Regions from separate parts of the Tigheibacillus halophilus genome, predicted to be linked through region 2. Evidence: a T-box and tRNA genes for the amino acid it is inferred to sense, from the RefSeq annotation. Region 2 holds a T-box; the other holds one or more tRNA genes.

Region 1 (8,421 bases), on a different contig from region 2:
AAAGAAAAATTACTACAGGCATAAATGCGTATTCCTAAGCGGTAATTTTAGAATGTAAGAGATTTTTTAAGCAGCGTAAGCAGACTTGTGTAGCTGATTTTACACTGAGGTATATCGAAGAAAACCATGCAGTCTCGTTTTAAAGGAAAACCGACCTTCAAGTGAAGATCGGTTTTTTTTAGAGCTTAAGCTCTCCCATGCGAAGTAATTCTACAACTGCTTGCGAACGCCCCTTGACACCCAATTTTTGCATCGCATTCGAGATATGGTTTCGGACTGTTTTTTCCGAGATAAACAATTCCTGGGCAATTTCTTTCGTTGTCTTATCCTGGACCAATAGTTCGAATACTTCTTTTTCACGCTTTGTCAGTAATTGCTTGGGTTTGTAGTCGCTATCCCTCAAATGAAAACCCCTCCTTGCTGTCGTAGAGCTGTGCCCAGAAGGGAATTATCTAGTCATGAATAGCTTATGTAGCGATGTGTAAACGGTGCGCACATTTCATTAGACAAAAAAGTTCTTGATGTTTCGTATGTTTATAATCGTTATGTTTCGTAAAAGTTCGGATTCGTAGATCTGTAGCGCATAAACGGCGTAACTTTGTCATACAGGAATATACGAACTTGTAAAGGGAATCTCCTCCTCCGCTTATAAATATTTCATTTGTACATAATGATTTGTGATACAATGATTTTAAACGTGGGAAGAATTGGAGGCAGCAAATTTGGAAACAGTGACAGATTTAATTCCAATATTGGAAAAAAGAATTCGACATATTTCTGGAGCCATCAAACAAAGCGGCAGAAAAATTTTGAAAAATTATCCCATCACTTCGCCCCAATTCATTGCACTGCAGTGGATTATTGAAGAGGACAATCTGACTATCGGAGAATTATCCAATAAAATTAGTTTAGCTTTCAGTACGACAACAGACTTGGTTGATCGGCTGGAAAAAAATGGTCTGGTGCAACGGACAAAAGATGAGAGCGACCGCAGGGTTGTCCGTATTATTCCTTTGGAAAAAGGAAAGGCCATCATCAATGAAGTGATTGAAAAGCGCCGGGAATACTTAGGTGAGGTTATCGGAAGCTTCACGACAGAGCAGGCTGAAGCATTGGATGAATTACTGGAGCAATTATATGAGAGAATGAAAAACATCAATGAAAGATAACAACAAAGAAGAGGCGATTTATTTTGGAACGTGCTATTGGGGTCATAGATTCAGGAGTGGGTGGACTGACGGTAGCTTATGAACTGATGAGGCAGCTGCCGAATGAAAGATTGATTTATCTTGGTGATACCCTCAGGTGTCCTTATGGACCCCGCCCTGAACTTGAAATAAAGGCATTCACTTGGGAAATGGTAAATTTTCTACTGACAAAACATATTAAAATGCTGGTTATCGCCTGTAATACCGCTACTGCATTTACATTGCAGGAATTACAAGAGAAACTCGATATTCCTGTAATCGGTGTGATTCAGCCGGGTGCAAGAGCCGCTATTAAAGTGACAAAAACTAATCATGTCGGGGTTATTGGCACACTGGGAACCATCGGCAGTGAAGCTTATGCAACAGCCCTCCAAACGATCAAACCCGAGATTGCTGTAACGTCGCTGGCATGTTCGCCATTTGTTCCGATGGTTGAAAAGGGAATTTTACAGGGTGAGCAATGTTTATCAGTGGTAAAAGAATCTTTGCTTCCCATGCAAAAAATAAAAAAGATGGATACACTCATTCTTGGGTGTACACATTATCCGATTATAAAAGATACCATTCAGCAGGTGATGGGTCCCAAAATAAGCTTGATATCTTCCAGCGAGGAGACAGCGAGGGAAACGAGCATCATCTTAGAAATGAAAGGATTGCTGAATAAACCGAATGAGGTTGGGAATCATGAATTTTATACAACGGGCAACCTGGAAACATTCAAAAAAATGACCCATCGTATTTTTGCAAAAAGAATGGAATCCATTCAGCCTATTACTATGTACCGCACAGTGATATGATTACATGAAAGAACAGTTAGTCCTCTTTGAAGGCTGACTGTTTTTTTGTTGATTTCTGAATTGGCTTTGTTAAAGAGGAAAGTAGGTATTTTTTTCATGAAGGCTCGTATACATAGTAGTACAAACCATCGTAGGAGGGAATGACATGAAAGCTCGGGGCTTGCTCGTATTGTTGATGGCTGTTTGCTTGAGTATGCTATTGACAGGGTGTTTTAAAGGGGAACAATCGTTGAAAGAAATCGATCCGCCGAAAAATGCAAAAGCTGTGGATGGAGCGAAGGATACAAAGAAAACGGATAAAACGTCTGAGGAAAAAAATACGAAAGAAGGTTCTGGTGAGGCTGTGAAGGATACCACAGCAAGACAGCTTTACTTACTCGACAGTAATAAGATGGTAGTGCCTCAGACCTTGGATTTGCCAGTACCGGATTCTGGGGAAGTGGCTAAACAGGCTTTGGAGTACTTGGTGAAGGGTGGACCGGTGACCTCCATTCTGCCAAACGGTTTCCAGGCAGTGCTGCCAGAAGGTACTGAGATTCTGGGGTTGAAGGCAGAAGGAGATACCATGATTGTCGATGTTTCTAAGGAATTTAAAGATTATGAAGCAAGTGATGAAGTAAAGATACTGGAAGCGATGACAAATACTCTTACACAGTTTGATAAGGTTAAAAAAGTAAAATTGTGGATCAATGGTTACCCACAAGAAAAAATGCCAGTCAATGGCACCCCAATAGGCAATGGTTATTCCGCAGCGAATGGTATCAATCTGATGGAAACAGAGGCCGTCGACCTAATGGACAGTAAAGCAGTGACCATGTATTTTCCGGCTGAACATAACAAAACGAGATATTATGTTCCTGTCACAAGCCATATTGAGGTGAGTGAAGATGATAATATCTATCAAAAGGTGGTCAATTCATTGGTGAAAGGCCCCGATTATCGTACGAACGCACTTCAAGTGTTCAACACCGGCACTTCGCTGGTCGATCCTCCTTCATTGGATGATGGTGTGTTAAGTCTAACTTTTAACCAAAAAATATTAGAGGATAAAGAAAAAGGGGTTATTTCAGATGAAGTAATTGAAACAATTGTCAGAACAATGGCTGCACAAAAAGGTGTCAAGGCAGTTGATTTAAAAGTCGAAAAAACAGACCACCTTGTCAATGAACAAGGTGAAGAATACAATGAGCCAGTATCATTGGACAAATATACGAAATCCAAAAAACTGTAAAGAGGTAAATATGCCTCTTTCCTTTTTTTGTTGGACGCAAGAAAAAAACAAATATGAAAAAGCGGCTGATAGTTCCTGAAAAATGCAGCCTATCTACAGCTGGCCGTCATGAAATGAAGTGTTACGATAAAAAATAAAAGAAAGGGATTTTTTTCGGAAAATAAAAGAAAATATGGTATGCTAATACTTGTGAATCAAGGAGGCAGAATAAATGCGCAATCATGATAGACAAGCAGGTGACCTAAGGGAAATTGATATCATCACGAATTTCACCAAACATCCAGAAGGATCTGTTTTGATTCAGGTAGGCGATACAAAAGTAATTTGTAATGCGAGTATTGAAGAGAGAGTTCCTCCCTTCATGCGAGGTCAGGGGAAGGGATGGATCACTGCCGAATATTCCATGCTGCCAAGGGCGACCGAACAAAGAAACATCCGTGAATCTTCAAAAGGGAAGGTTGCGGGCAGAACAATGGAAATACAGCGGCTGATTGGAAGAACACTCCGCAGTGTGGTCGATTTGAATAAAATCGGTGAAAGAACGATCTGGATTGACTGTGATGTTATCCAAGCTGATGGCGGAACTCGGACAGCCTCCATCACAGGTGCCTTTGTAGCACTTGTTTTGGCTTTCGGAAAACTGATCGAGAATAAAACGATAAAACAAATGCCTGTCACTGATTTTTTGGCGGCAACATCAGTTGGGATATTGCCAGATGGAACTGAGATTCTTGATTTGGAGTATACAGAAGATTCTCATGCAAATGTGGACATGAACATCGTGATGACCGGTAAAGGCGAATTTGTAGAAATTCAAGGAACTGGTGAAGAAGCAACATTTACAATGGACCAGCTAAACACCATGCTTGGTCTTGCTAAAAATGGATTAGAACAGATCATTGCCAAACAAAAGGAAGTATTGGGAGATCTAGTTGAAAAAATTGGGGAAACAAAAACAATGGACAGGAAATGATTGAATGAAACAAATAATCATTGCTACCAAAAATAAAGGAAAAGCAGAAGAATTCAAAGTTTTTTTCCGCCCATACCATATAGAAGCACTATCTTTACTGGATTTAAATGAGAATGTGAGCGATGTAGAAGAAACTGGAAGCACATTTTCGGAGAATGCTGCACTTAAATCCGAAACGATTTCAGCATTATTTGGTTGCCCGGTTATTGCCGATGACTCAGGTTTGATAGTCGAGGAGCTGGACGGGGAACCTGGGATTTATTCAGCAAGATATGCTGGCAGGGAGAAGAATGATCAGAAGAATATAGATAAGCTGCTTCATAAATTGAACCAAATCCCTGATGCGCAACGTTCCGCAAAGTTCATTTGTGTACTTGCTCTCAGTGTACCGGGCCAACCCACAACCTTTTTTACAGGATATTGCAAGGGGAAAATCGCTGCAAAGCAATCTGGTAAGAATGGTTTCGGTTACGACCCAGTATTCATACCTGAAGGTTATATCAAGACAATGGCTGAACTTGACCCATCTGAGAAAAATCGAATCAGTCATAGAAGTAATGCATTTGCACGGTTACAGGAATGGATCAAATTAAATTTGGAGAGGGATCATGATGTATAAAGTGCTTATCGTAAGCGATAGCCACGGGTTAAAGGAGCAGTTGAAACAAATCAAAGAACGGCATGAAGCCGAATATTTGCTTCATTGTGGTGATTCAGAACTTGACATGGATGAGGATGCTATGACCGGTTTTTTGAAAGTCCGGGGTAATTGTGATTTCGACGTTAGATATCCTTTGGAACAAACATTTGCAATAAACGAAACTGTATTTTTCATTGCACATGGTCATTTGCATGATGTAAAGATGGACCTGACCAAAATCAGTTATCGAGGAGAGGAGCTAGGAGCCAACATCGTTTGTTTTGGACATACGCATGTAGCTGGAGTCCAAAAGATGGGGGACCAAGTATTAATCAATCCCGGCAGCATCCGTCTTCCTAAGGGAAGGCTAGAAAAAACCTATGCAATCCTGCAATGGGAAAATCTTGAAAATGGAGCTGAAGTTGTATTCTATACTGTCGAAGGTGAACAAGTGGAAGAACTCTCCCAGCATGTTTCTTTTTAAGGTGAAAAGTATGATAAAACATCATGAATACGTGAACTTTCAAAGAAAGATCAATATCTAGCAGACAGGAATGCAAAAAAACTTCCTGTCTGCTAAAAAAAAGATTGACAATATATAAGAAAGTGCATATAATAATTCTTGTGGCAAAAAACAAACCGTTTTTTAAAGGGAAGATTAATTTCAATGCGGGTGTAGTTTAATGGTAAAACCTCAGCCTTCCAAGCTGATGACGAGGGTTCGATTCCCTTCACCCGCTCCATACATAAATCGAATATGTCCCAGTAGCTCAGCTGGATAGAGCAACAGCCTTCTAAGCTGTGGGTCGCAGGTTCGAATCCTGCCTGGGACGCTATGCAAAACGCCAGCTGTATTGCTGGCGTTTTTTTGAAAGGCGGCAATAAATCCATGGCTTTACTAGAGCAATTGATTAGCTTCATTCTACATATTGACAAGCATTTGTTGGATATAATTGATATCTTCGGTTTTTGGTCGTATGCTATTTTGTTCTTGATCGTATTCGTTGAAACTGGTGTGGTCATTTTCCCTTTCCTGCCAGGTGACTCATTGCTGTTCGCTGCCAGTGCGTTTGCAGCTGCAGGAGCGTTTCATATATGGATACTCATCCTGGTGTTTTTCGCGGCGGCGATTCTAGGTGATACGATCAACTATCATATAGGTCAAAAGATAGGAAAGTCGTTATCTGATAGCAACCATTTTGGGAAGTTTATTAATCAGGAAAAAATGCAAAAAGCAGAGGATTTTTTCAATAAGCATGGGGGAAAGACGATTGTCATTGCTCGATTTATGCCCTTCATCCGAACTTTCGTACCATTTGTAGCAGGCGCCAGTCATATGAATTATCGGTATTTCCTTATTTATAACGTGACGGGTGCAGCCATATGGGTTGGTTTATGTACAATAGCGGGTTACTTCTTCGGTAATATTCCCATCATCAAAAATAATTTTTCCGCCGTATTCCTTATTATTATTTTTCTTTCTGTATTGCCTGCTGTCATTTCGTTTATCAAGACGCAGTTGGATAAACGAAAATAATAAAAGATAAGAATGCATATAGTGGAGATGATGAAACGGGCGATTTGCCAATGAGCAAATTTCTCGTTTTCTGTTTTAATAAAAGTATAATAATGCTAAGCAAGTGGTTTACATATCATATAAATAGGGAAATATGCAACAGGTACTATCATAAGCGGGAAAGGAGGTTACATATGGCTCAAAACGAAAAAGTGATACTTTTTCCGAAATGGAAGGCAAATTTGGAAGAAGAAGGTCTGCGCTTTTTGAAGGCAGCTGACTATAAAGAGGCATTGGACAGATTCAATCAGCTGATTGCCTATCACGTCGCCAATGACGATATCATCACAGGGAAGCTGATTTGTTTAATGGAACTTGGCATGTATGATGAAGCAGAAGAAATATGTTTGTCCGAAATGGAGCAAATGAACAAGAGTTATTACCAGTACGCTCATATCTATTTCACAATGCTTTTTCAGACGAATCAATATGATGTTCTGATGGAAAAACTGGATTATGAGCTTTCGTTTGCGGGGCTGCCAGAAAATGAAAAGCAGCAATTTCAGCAGTTGTATGAAATGAGTGCCGCGATGAAAATTGATTTTGATGAGAAAAAAAACACTGCCTACATAGCCGATTTGAAAGAGGCGGTGGAAGAAGAGGATATTCAAAAACAATGGCGTACAATTGAAGCACTTCGAAAAATGAAATTGAAACCAAGCTCTTGGGAAATTCAATTGCTGCGAGAGGAATTCATTCATCCAGTCGTGAAAACAGCGATTGTTGAATGGCTGCAAACGATTGGTGCAGTTGAAGCCGTACATATACATAAATTCGGGATGAAGGCGACAATCAATCCGAGCGAACTTCCATCTTTTTCCCAGCATCCAGCAGTTTCTGCCATTCTATCTACATACGATGACATAGAGCAAAAAAACCCGACATTGTATCAAATGCTGCAAAAACTTCTGAATCATTACGCGTATGTCCGGTTTCCTTTTATGCCTGAACGGTCTGAGGTGAACAAAATTGCCTCCGCGATTCTTTACATAGGAAAAAAGTATCTGAACTTGCCAACCGATGATGGTGCATCTGGGGAAATGCAAAATTACTTATCAGAAGTAGAGCTTTGTGACAGGCTTTATGCCAGTATTATCGCTGATTGACAATTGATACAGCAAATGCTTGAAAGGCCAAACAATTATGTTATAATATAGTGGTTGTATATGGACTGAATAGGATTATTCATCACTTACAAACCCAATGTAGGTAATAGAAATGCAGTCATTTCTATGAAAAAATCTTGATTTTCACTAATATGAACAAAAATGGTATAAGTGATATCTTGATGGATGATTGTGAGAAAGCTTGGCGATAGCCATTTTCGCTTATGAGGCAGAAAAGAGTTTACACTTTTCTTGTTGCCAAGAACAAATAGATTTTCGGAGGGATCATATATGTCAGCTAAATGGGAAAAAAATGAAGGAAATGAAGGCGTACTAACCTTTGAGGCTAGCGCAGAAGATTTTGAAACAGCTTTGGACAAAGCTTTTAAAAAGGTAGTTAAGGATGTCCAAATTCCAGGATTTCGTAAAGGCAAAATTCCGCGTAAAATTTTTGAAAAACGTTTTGGTGTTGAGTCACTTTATCAAGATGCTGTAGATATCGTACTGCCTGATGCATACATGGCAGCAGTTAGTGAAGCAAAAATCGAACCAGTTGATCAGCCTGAAATCAACATTGAAGAAATCGAAAGAGGCAAAAACCTGGTCTTCACTGCAAAAGTCACTGTAAAGCCTGAAGTAAAGCTTGGGGAATACAAGGGACTTGAAGTGGAAGAAGAAGATGTGACTGTGACGGATGAAGATGTAGATCATGAAATCGAACACCAACGTCAGCATCATGCAGAACTCGTTGTAAAAGAAGATGGCGAAGTAGCAGAAGGCGATACAGCGGTCATCGATTTTGAAGGATTTGTAGATGGGGAAGCATTCGAAGGTGGAAAAGGTGAAAATTTCTCTTTGGAAATCGGATCAGGCCAATTTATTCCTGGGTT
Region 2 (8,421 bases):
GCCGTCATTGGTCTGCTTGTCTTCATTCCGAAATTCCTCCATTTGCTGCATTAGTTTCTTCAAAGAGGGAGGGACAGAACTATCCAAAAACAGCTATAAAGTGCCATTTCACCTCTAGTTGATTGGAGCGAAAGGCGGCTGACTCCTTGAAAAAGAAATTCGCTTTTTCTGCGTGCGATGTGAATGCTGCCGAAGCGTTCCTTTCCTGCGGGAACAATGGTTTTCGCTGGGAAGCGTAATCGCAGTCCCAGCACGAGTCTGAAGCCCCCGCAGGAAGTGATTTTCTTAGAAAGTACATGAGGGAAGGAAAGCTGCATACGGCCTTTGCGCCAACGCCTGCACACCCCTTGTCGGGGCGCCTGGCGTGCAAATCAACGAAATTACTAAGCTAGATAAAAAAAGTTGGGCGGTTCCATGTCAAGATGGTGCCGTTCAACTTTTTTACATTTCCCAGGGTTTTGTCTCACCCTTTTTTTATGGACAGGATGTTGTCTGATGTTGTGATGTTTTTAAAGGTTTTGTCGAATGGATGAAAGGGAAGCTATTTTATAGTATGATAAAATAAAGTATTAACTTGACGCCTTGGAGGAAACAGAAAAATGAACCATAAATCAGGATTTATCGCTATCATCGGCCGGCCAAATGTTGGTAAGTCAACATTTTTAAATCGTGTTGTCGGTCAAAAAATAGCAATCATGAGCAATAAACCACAAACAACCAGAAATAAGATACAAGGCGTTTTAACGCAGGATGACGCACAATTTGTATTTATTGACACACCAGGGATTCATAAGCCCAAGCATCGTTTGGGCGACTTCATGGTGAAAATTGCTGAAAACACATTGAATGAAGTGGATGCTATCCTGTTCATGATTAATGCGGAAGAGGGTTATGGCAGAGGTGACCAATATATATTGGACCGTCTGCAACACATTCAGAGCCCGATTTTCCTCGTCATTAATAAAATTGACTTGGTACATCCGCATAAACTTCTGGAATTGATTGAATTGTATAAAGAAAAATGTGACTTTGAAGAAATTGTTCCGATTTCTGCGCTTGAAGGTAACAACGTGGACAATTTACTGGAGGTTTTGAAAAAGCATCTTCCTGAAGGTCCACAGTATTATCCAGCTGACCAGGTGACTGATCATCCGGAAAGATTCATCATCAGTGAGCTGATCAGAGAAAAAGTACTTGAGCTGACGAGGGAAGAAATTCCGCATTCAGTTGCTGTCGCAATCGACAGTATTGAAAAGCGGCCATCAAACGCGGTATATTTACAAGCTACAATCATTACAGAACGAAAATCACAAAAAGGGATTTTGATTGGCAAACAAGGCAGTATGCTGAAAGAAATCGGTATTAAAGCGCGTAAGGATATTGAAGCACTGCTTGGCACGAAAGTTTTTCTGGAGCTATGGGTGAAGGTACAGACCGATTGGCGTAACAAGCAAGGTCAACTGCATCAATTCGGGTTTCGGGAAGACGAATATTGATTTTTAGTCAGACAAGAGTTGTATGCTGATCAATAGATCCTTCTTAGCGGAAATCTATACTGGAAAAAATTAAGAGTCATTGTTTGAGCGATCGGGGTCATTCTAAATGTATACAAATAATGTTGTATGTGGTTGTTAAAGCCTCACGGGATTATACTTTTGAAGTATAGGAAGGTGGTTTTTCAATTGATTGATTTAACATGGAAAGTATTCAGTGAAACCGGCAATATCGAGACTTATTTATTGATGAAAGAACTGGAAACACAGCCGGATGCTGGAGAAGATAATGAAATAGACACAGCAATGACGAATAATGATTAAAATGCCCAGCCTCAGATAAGAAATATGGATTTTTTAAGTGTGGATACAAAAAGGAGAATAAAGACCAAGCATTTCGTTCAAGACAGTTAGAAAAAATAGAAACACTGCTCCCATTGGAGCTGCCAAGGCTGGAAAAGCTTTTCTTTTTCTGGGATCGGACTGACACGGGATATGCTGGTTTCAGCACTGGATGATGCTTAATGGCTGGCTGGACGAGTAAGCATACAGGCTCTTTCAGCTAACAAGAAATGCGTTGGTAGCATTTTACCTTTTTAAAAAGGGAAGGTTGAGTGTTGTGCTGGATAAGGTCAAGGGAATTGTAATCAGGACACAAGATTACGGAGAAACCAATAAAATTGTAACAATATATAGTGCAAATGCCGGAAAAGTTTCGGCCGTTGCGCGCGGAGCGAAAAAACCGAAAAGCAGAATGGCTGCCGTAACGCAGCCATTCATTTATGGGGAATTCATGGCCTATTTGTCTTCCGGACTGGGCACAATACAACAGGCAGAAGTCATCCACTCTTTTCGTGAGATTCGGCAGGATATATTCAAAACGGCTTATGCCTCGTATATTCTCGAACTTACTGATAAACTGGTAGAAAACAGGCAGGGAAATGCTTTTTTGTTCCAGCAACTTTATTTGACACTGGAATGGATTGCGGCCGGTAAGGATATGGCGGTTCCAATCATGATGTATGAATTGAAACTGTATGCTGTCAGTGGGTTCGCACCAGTAGTCCATCACTGTGTAAGCTGCGAATCGAAACAATTCCCCTTTGCTTTTTCCATCGCAGAAGGCGGCTTATTATGTCCGAAATGCAGATACAAAGATCCGCATGCCATAGGTCTTCCAGACGCTGTTGCCAAGTTGCTTCATCTTTTTACGAAGGCTGATTTGAAACGAGTAGGGCAGATTTCAGTTAAACCAGATAATCTGAATCGGCTCCGAATGTTACTGGACGCTTATTATGACCAGTATGGCGGGTACTTTCTCAAAACAAAAAGATTCCTGAATCAGTTAGATAAGTTGAAATAACACATGGTTGACAAAACCCGCTGGCATGGCGTATGATTTTTACATAATCAAAATTGTTTGCTATGATGAAGAGTAGTACCTAATAGTCTCTGACCAAAGCGAGTCTGGGGTAGTGAAAGCCGGATGTCAGTGTATTAGAGAAGGCGCTTCTGAGCAGTTTAATAAAGCGGCTCCCGTTTCATAAATGGGAGCAAATAGGGTGGAACCGCGGATCAAAACCGTCCCTATGCCATTTTCAGGCATAGCGGCGGTTTTTTTAATTGACATTAAAATCGGAGGTTGCGAATGATGAATGTGCAAGAAATGATATTGACTTTGCAAACATATTGGTCTGAACAAAACTGTATGCTGATGCAGGCATATGATGTTGAAAAAGGCGCAGGTACCATGTCTCCAATGACATTGTTAAGAAGTCTCGGTCCTGAGCCGTGGCGTGTCGCTTACGTAGAGCCATCAAGGCGGCCGGCTGACGGCAGATATGGCGAAAATCCTAACCGCCTATATCAGCATCACCAGTTCCAGGTTATTATTAAGCCTTCTCCTGCAAATATTCAGGAATTGTATCTCGGTTCGTTAGAAAAGCTTGGAATAAATCCTTTAGAACACGATATTCGTTTTGTAGAAGACAACTGGGAAAACCCAACACTTGGCGCTGCTGGCCTTGGATGGGAAGTTTGGCTCGATGGAATGGAAATCACGCAATTCACATACTTTCAGCAGATAGGCGGATTGGAAGCAAACCCGGTTACTGTCGAATTGACGTATGGGATTGAACGCCTCGCTTCTTACATTCAAGACAAAGAAAATGTTTTCGATCTGCAATGGTCTCGGGATTTTAAGCTTAGGGATATATTCTATCAGCCGGAATATGAGCATTCCAAATATACATTTGAAGAATCGAATGAGGAAATGCTGTTTGAGCTCTTCAACATGTATGAAAAAGAAGCTAAGCAGACGATGCAAAAAGGGCTGGTTTTCCCTGCATATGATTATGTCTTGAAATGTTCCCATACGTTCAATTTACTGGACGCAAAAGGGCTTATTTCGGTTACCGAGCGAACAGGATATATTGCTCGGATTAGAAACCTGGCCAGGGAAATAGCCAAAAACTATGTTGCTGAAAGAGAAAAGCTTGGGTTCCCAATGCTCAAAAAGGAGGAAGCCTAATGAGTGAGCATGTATTATTTGAAATCGGCTTGGAAGAAATGCCTGCACGCTTTATAGACAAGGCTGAACAACAGCTTTTAGAAAAAACAAAACAGTGGCTGAAAGAATCGAGGATTTCATACGAAGAAATCTCATCTTTTTCAACGCCTCGACGACTTGCCATCAAGATTTGCAATGTAGCGGAATACCAGGATAATATGGAGGAAGAAGTAAAAGGGCCAGCATTAAAAATTGCGAAAGACGGCGATGGGAATTGGACGAAAGCTGCAATCGGATTTACAAAAGGACAGGGAAAAACAGTAGAAGACATCTATACTAAAGAAATAAAAGGTGTATCTTATATTTTTATCAATAAGCAGATTGCGGGGAAACCATCTGTTGAACTGCTCCCAGCGTTCAAAGAGGTCATTCTTTCACTTCAATTTGGCAAAAATATGCGTTGGGGGGCGGAACATTTACGCTATGTGCGTCCGATTCGCTGGCTGGTCGCATTATATGGTTCAAAAGTGATCCCTTTTGATATTGCCCATGTGCCTACAGGAAATCTCACATACGGCCACCGTTTCCTCGGTGACAAGATCGTGATAGATGACCCTTCTGATTACGAAACACTTCTTCGTAATCAATATGTTATTGCTGATGCAAAAGAAAGAGAACAGATGATTATAATAGGGATTCAGGAGACGGAGAAAAAAGAAGGGGTTCATGTTCCGATGGATTCTTCTTTACTGCAGGAAGTGCGAAATCTTGTCGAATATCCAACTGTTTTCCACGGTGCATTTTCTGAAGATTTTCTAGAAGTACCGACAGAAGTATTGATCACTTCTATGAAAGAGCATCAGCGCTATTTCCCCGTCTTTGATTCAAAAGAGCAGCTGCTTCCTTATTTTGTTGGTGTCCGTAACGGAGACAGTAAGCATCTGGATACAGTAGTGCGGGGGAATGAAAAAGTATTGCGTGCCCGTCTTGCAGATGCCAAATTTTTCTATGATACCGATCGCAAGCAAAACATAGCCTTCTATCAACGAAAATTGGCGAATGTCGTTTTTCAAGAGAAGCTTGGAACCTATCAGGATAAAGTGGATCGTATCGTTCTAATCACAAAATCCATTTGTAAAATGCTGCAATATGATCCAGCGCAAACCCGGATGGCTATCCGTGCTGCAGAGATTTGCAAATTCGATCTTAGTACGAATATGGTAAACGAGTTTACCGATTTGCAAGGTATCATGGGTGGAAAATATGCCAAACATTTTGGAGAGGAAGAAACGGTTTGCACGGCGATCGGTGAGCAATATCTGCCTGATCATGCGCAAGGACCATTGCCGAAGACCAGCATCGGCTCAGTGTTGAGTGTAGCTGATAAACTCGATAGTATTGCAGGAGGCATCTATGCAGGACTGCGTCCTACTGGTTCACAGGATCCTTACGGACTTCGCAGACAGGCACTGGGGACATTGCGGATTTTGAATAAACAGCACTGGTCTGTCACTGTTGAAGAATTGTTGGCTATGTGCAGCGAATTGTTTGTTTCCAGTTCAATTCAGGGAATGGAAAAAGAGATTTTTGAAACGGAATTGCATGATTTTATCGCGCAAAGAGTTGTCTATTTGCTGAAAGAAGCGGCAATCGAACCTGATGTTATCGAAGCTGTAACTGCGAACGGTATCGGTGTATTGCCATACACCTTTGAAAAAGCAAGTATTCTTTCAAAAAAACGTAATGATGAAACCTTTAAATCGACGCAAGAGGCACTGAGCCGTGTGTTGAATCTCGCATCCAAAGGAAAGTCTGGTACCATCGATGAAAAAAGCTTTGAAACACAAAGTGAACGGCTGCTGTTTGATACATTCCAAAGTAAGCGGGAAGCATTTGAAACTGCCAATAATAGTTATGATGCTGCCGCAGCTCTGACTATGCTCGATGAACTTGCATTGCCGATACATGATTTCTTTGACAATAATATGGTCATGGCGAAAGATGAAGCACTTAAACAAAACCGCTTGACACTGCTTGCAAACCTGGCAAATATGATTTATGAGTTTGCAGATTTTGCAGCAATTGCCTGGAAACAGCATCATTAAGAAAGTCAATTTCCATATTAGCGACTGACAGGTGGTGAATAAATGTGGAATTATCAAAAAGGCAGGAAGAGATTGTCGAGATTGTGAAAGCAAACGGCCCGATCACCGGTGAGAATATTGCTGAAAAATTACATTTGACGAGAGCCACACTGCGTCCTGATTTGGCCATTTTGACAATGGCCGGGTTTCTGGATGCCAGGCCCCGCGTCGGTTATTTTTTCACGGGTAAAACTGGTTCCGAGCTGCTGACTGAAAAGATCAAAAAATTTAAAGTCCATGAATATCAATCCATACCAATAGTCGTCAAGGAAAGTGTATCCGTTTATGATGCGATATCCACTATGTTCTTAGAGGATGTCGGTACATTATTCGTGGTGGATCAAAAGTCATACTTGAGCGGAGTTGTTTCGCGGAAGGATTTACTCCGTGCTACTATCGGACAAAAAGATTTGAATCAGCTTCCGGTCCATATCATTATGACCAGAATGCCTAATATCACCGTTTGCAAAAAGGAAGATTTACTGATCGATGTAGCTAAGTTATTAATTGAAAAGCAAATCGACGGTGTGCCTGTTGTAAAAGACTCAGATGGCGGATTCGAAGTTACAGGCAGGATTACAAAGAGTACCATCACAAAAGTCTTTGTTGAACTGACAGCAGACGAAAGATGATTGAGTAATCGAAACAACGAATGTTTCATTCGTTCAGGGGAGAAAGGGGTTATATCCATGTGCGCAAGGCCGATTGCTTATGTATTATCTGATTCTGTGGGAGAAACAGCGGAATTAGTTATAAAAGCCGGTTTGAGTCAATACAATAATGGAGAATATAAGATACAAAGAATTCCTTATGTAGAAGATAAAGAAACAGTTGATGACGCCATCATCCTTGCAAAAGAAAATGAGGGACTTATTGGTTTTACCATTGTTGATGCTGAACTGAGACAATATGTTAATGAACAAGCAGCTATCGCAGGCATTGAAGCAATCGACTTCATGGGGCCGATGATGCAGGCGATGGAAAAAGTATTTGGAACAAAACCAAGAATGGAGCCGGGGCTTGTCCATAAGCTGGATGAAGAGTATTTCAAAAAAGTGGAAGCAATTGAGTTTGCTGTGAAATATGATGACGGAAGGGATCCACGGGGAATCTCCCGTGCGGATATCATATTACTTGGGGTATCGCGGACATCAAAAACGCCACTTTCTCAATATCTTGCACTGAAGAGGTTGAAAGTGGCCAATGTACCAATTTTGCCTGAGGTCGAACCGCCAGAGGAGTTGTTCATGGTAGATCCGCGTAAATGTATTGGATTGCAAATCAGTCCCGAAAAACTGAATGATATTAGAAAAGAGAGATTAAAATCATTAGGACTTGGGGATCAGGCAACGTACGCTAATTTGCAAAGGATTCATCAAGAATTGACTTACTTCAATAAGATTGTTGAAAAAATAGGTTGTACAGTTATTGATGTTTCTAATAAAGCTGTTGAAGAAACTGCAAACGTAATTTTGCAAGCGTACCATAAGAATACCAATCGGATGTGAAGCATTCTTTTAAACAGTGAAAATGGCATGAGAAAATAAAGCGGCTCTGACCTATTTTATAATCTGGCAATTTTGATACTATCTCTTGTTTAAGGAAACAAAAAAGTGGCAGTGAGTACTCAGCGGATCATTGTGGGAAAGTCGATGTTACGCTGAGTTTTTATCCTCAATTCGTACATTTTATTGGAAAATCTACGTAAAATGTATTAAAATATGTTGTTGTGTAAAAATAGTGTTATAAATATCATACGAACAAATTTACTTATTCATGTCTATTTTTCCCGTTTTTTCAGTTTTGATGAAGGATTTGGTATTCTGAAAAATAAAACATCCGTTTTTTAGAAGGATTTTACCTCCTTGATGTAGAACTAATTATATAAGGAAATATAGATTATACATGAAAGAGGTAGGTAAGATTTCTTTCCGTATAACTGGTTTGAGATCAAGAGGAGGAGATGGATGATAAGCGTTTATCTGAATGCTTATGACGGGTATAACGTAATAAAGAGAAATCCTCAAACAACAGTGCCTTCTCCTGGTTTATTATGAAGAAGGAATTTTTTTCGGCTTCCCCAAAAAATATGTCGAAAAATGAAGGATTTTTCACTTTGAATATCGAATTATATAGAAGTGGTGGTTTTTATGGCTAATCACATCCCAAATGAAGTCTTAGAGGAAATCCGAAAGTCTAATAATATTGTGGAAGTCATAGAGGAGTATGTACAGTTAAAAAAGCAGGGCCAGAATTATTTGGGACTTTGCCCTTT

What was found. The T-box of region 2 lies ahead of glyQ (glycine--tRNA ligase subunit alpha). A T-box ahead of a tRNA ligase gene usually reads a tRNA of that ligase, here a tRNA-Gly.
Region 1: it has a tRNA-Gly gene. The T-box ahead of glyQ (glycine--tRNA ligase subunit alpha) is inferred to sense a tRNA for this amino acid. The anticodon was not compared.

What each region holds. Positions count from the first base shown of each region.
Region 1 covers NZ_JBHUIZ010000014.1:110,554-118,974, reverse strand. Annotated here, with positions in the region: gene ACFSMW_RS15215 (acyl-CoA thioesterase) at 1-24, shown strand, start outside; gene ACFSMW_RS15210 (helix-turn-helix domain-containing protein) at 179-403, opposite strand; gene ACFSMW_RS15205 (MarR family winged helix-turn-helix transcriptional regulator) at 723-1,169, shown strand; gene racE (glutamate racemase) at 1,193-2,005, shown strand; gene ACFSMW_RS15195 (GerMN domain-containing protein) at 2,151-3,236, shown strand; gene rph (ribonuclease PH) at 3,448-4,209, shown strand; gene ACFSMW_RS15185 (XTP/dITP diphosphatase) at 4,214-4,828, shown strand; gene ACFSMW_RS15180 (metallophosphoesterase) at 4,818-5,333, shown strand; tRNA gene ACFSMW_RS15175 (tRNA-Gly) at 5,519-5,592, shown strand; tRNA gene ACFSMW_RS15170 (tRNA-Arg) at 5,609-5,682, shown strand; gene ACFSMW_RS15165 (VTT domain-containing protein) at 5,739-6,386, shown strand; gene ACFSMW_RS15160 (tetratricopeptide repeat protein) at 6,560-7,531, shown strand; gene tig (trigger factor) at 7,823-8,421, shown strand, end outside.
Region 2 covers NZ_JBHUIZ010000003.1:1,009,943-1,018,363, reverse strand. Annotated here, with positions in the region: gene ACFSMW_RS05705 (diacylglycerol kinase family protein) at 1-54, shown strand, start outside; gene era (GTPase Era) at 600-1,496, shown strand; gene ACFSMW_RS05695 (YqzL family protein) at 1,683-1,817, shown strand; gene recO (DNA repair protein RecO) at 2,113-2,856, shown strand; T-box leader at 2,910-3,085, shown strand; gene glyQ (glycine--tRNA ligase subunit alpha) at 3,145-4,023, shown strand; gene glyS (glycine--tRNA ligase subunit beta) at 4,023-6,107, shown strand; gene ACFSMW_RS05675 (helix-turn-helix transcriptional regulator) at 6,152-6,778, shown strand; gene ACFSMW_RS05670 (pyruvate, water dikinase regulatory protein) at 6,836-7,654, shown strand; gene dnaG (DNA primase) at 8,297-8,421, shown strand, end outside.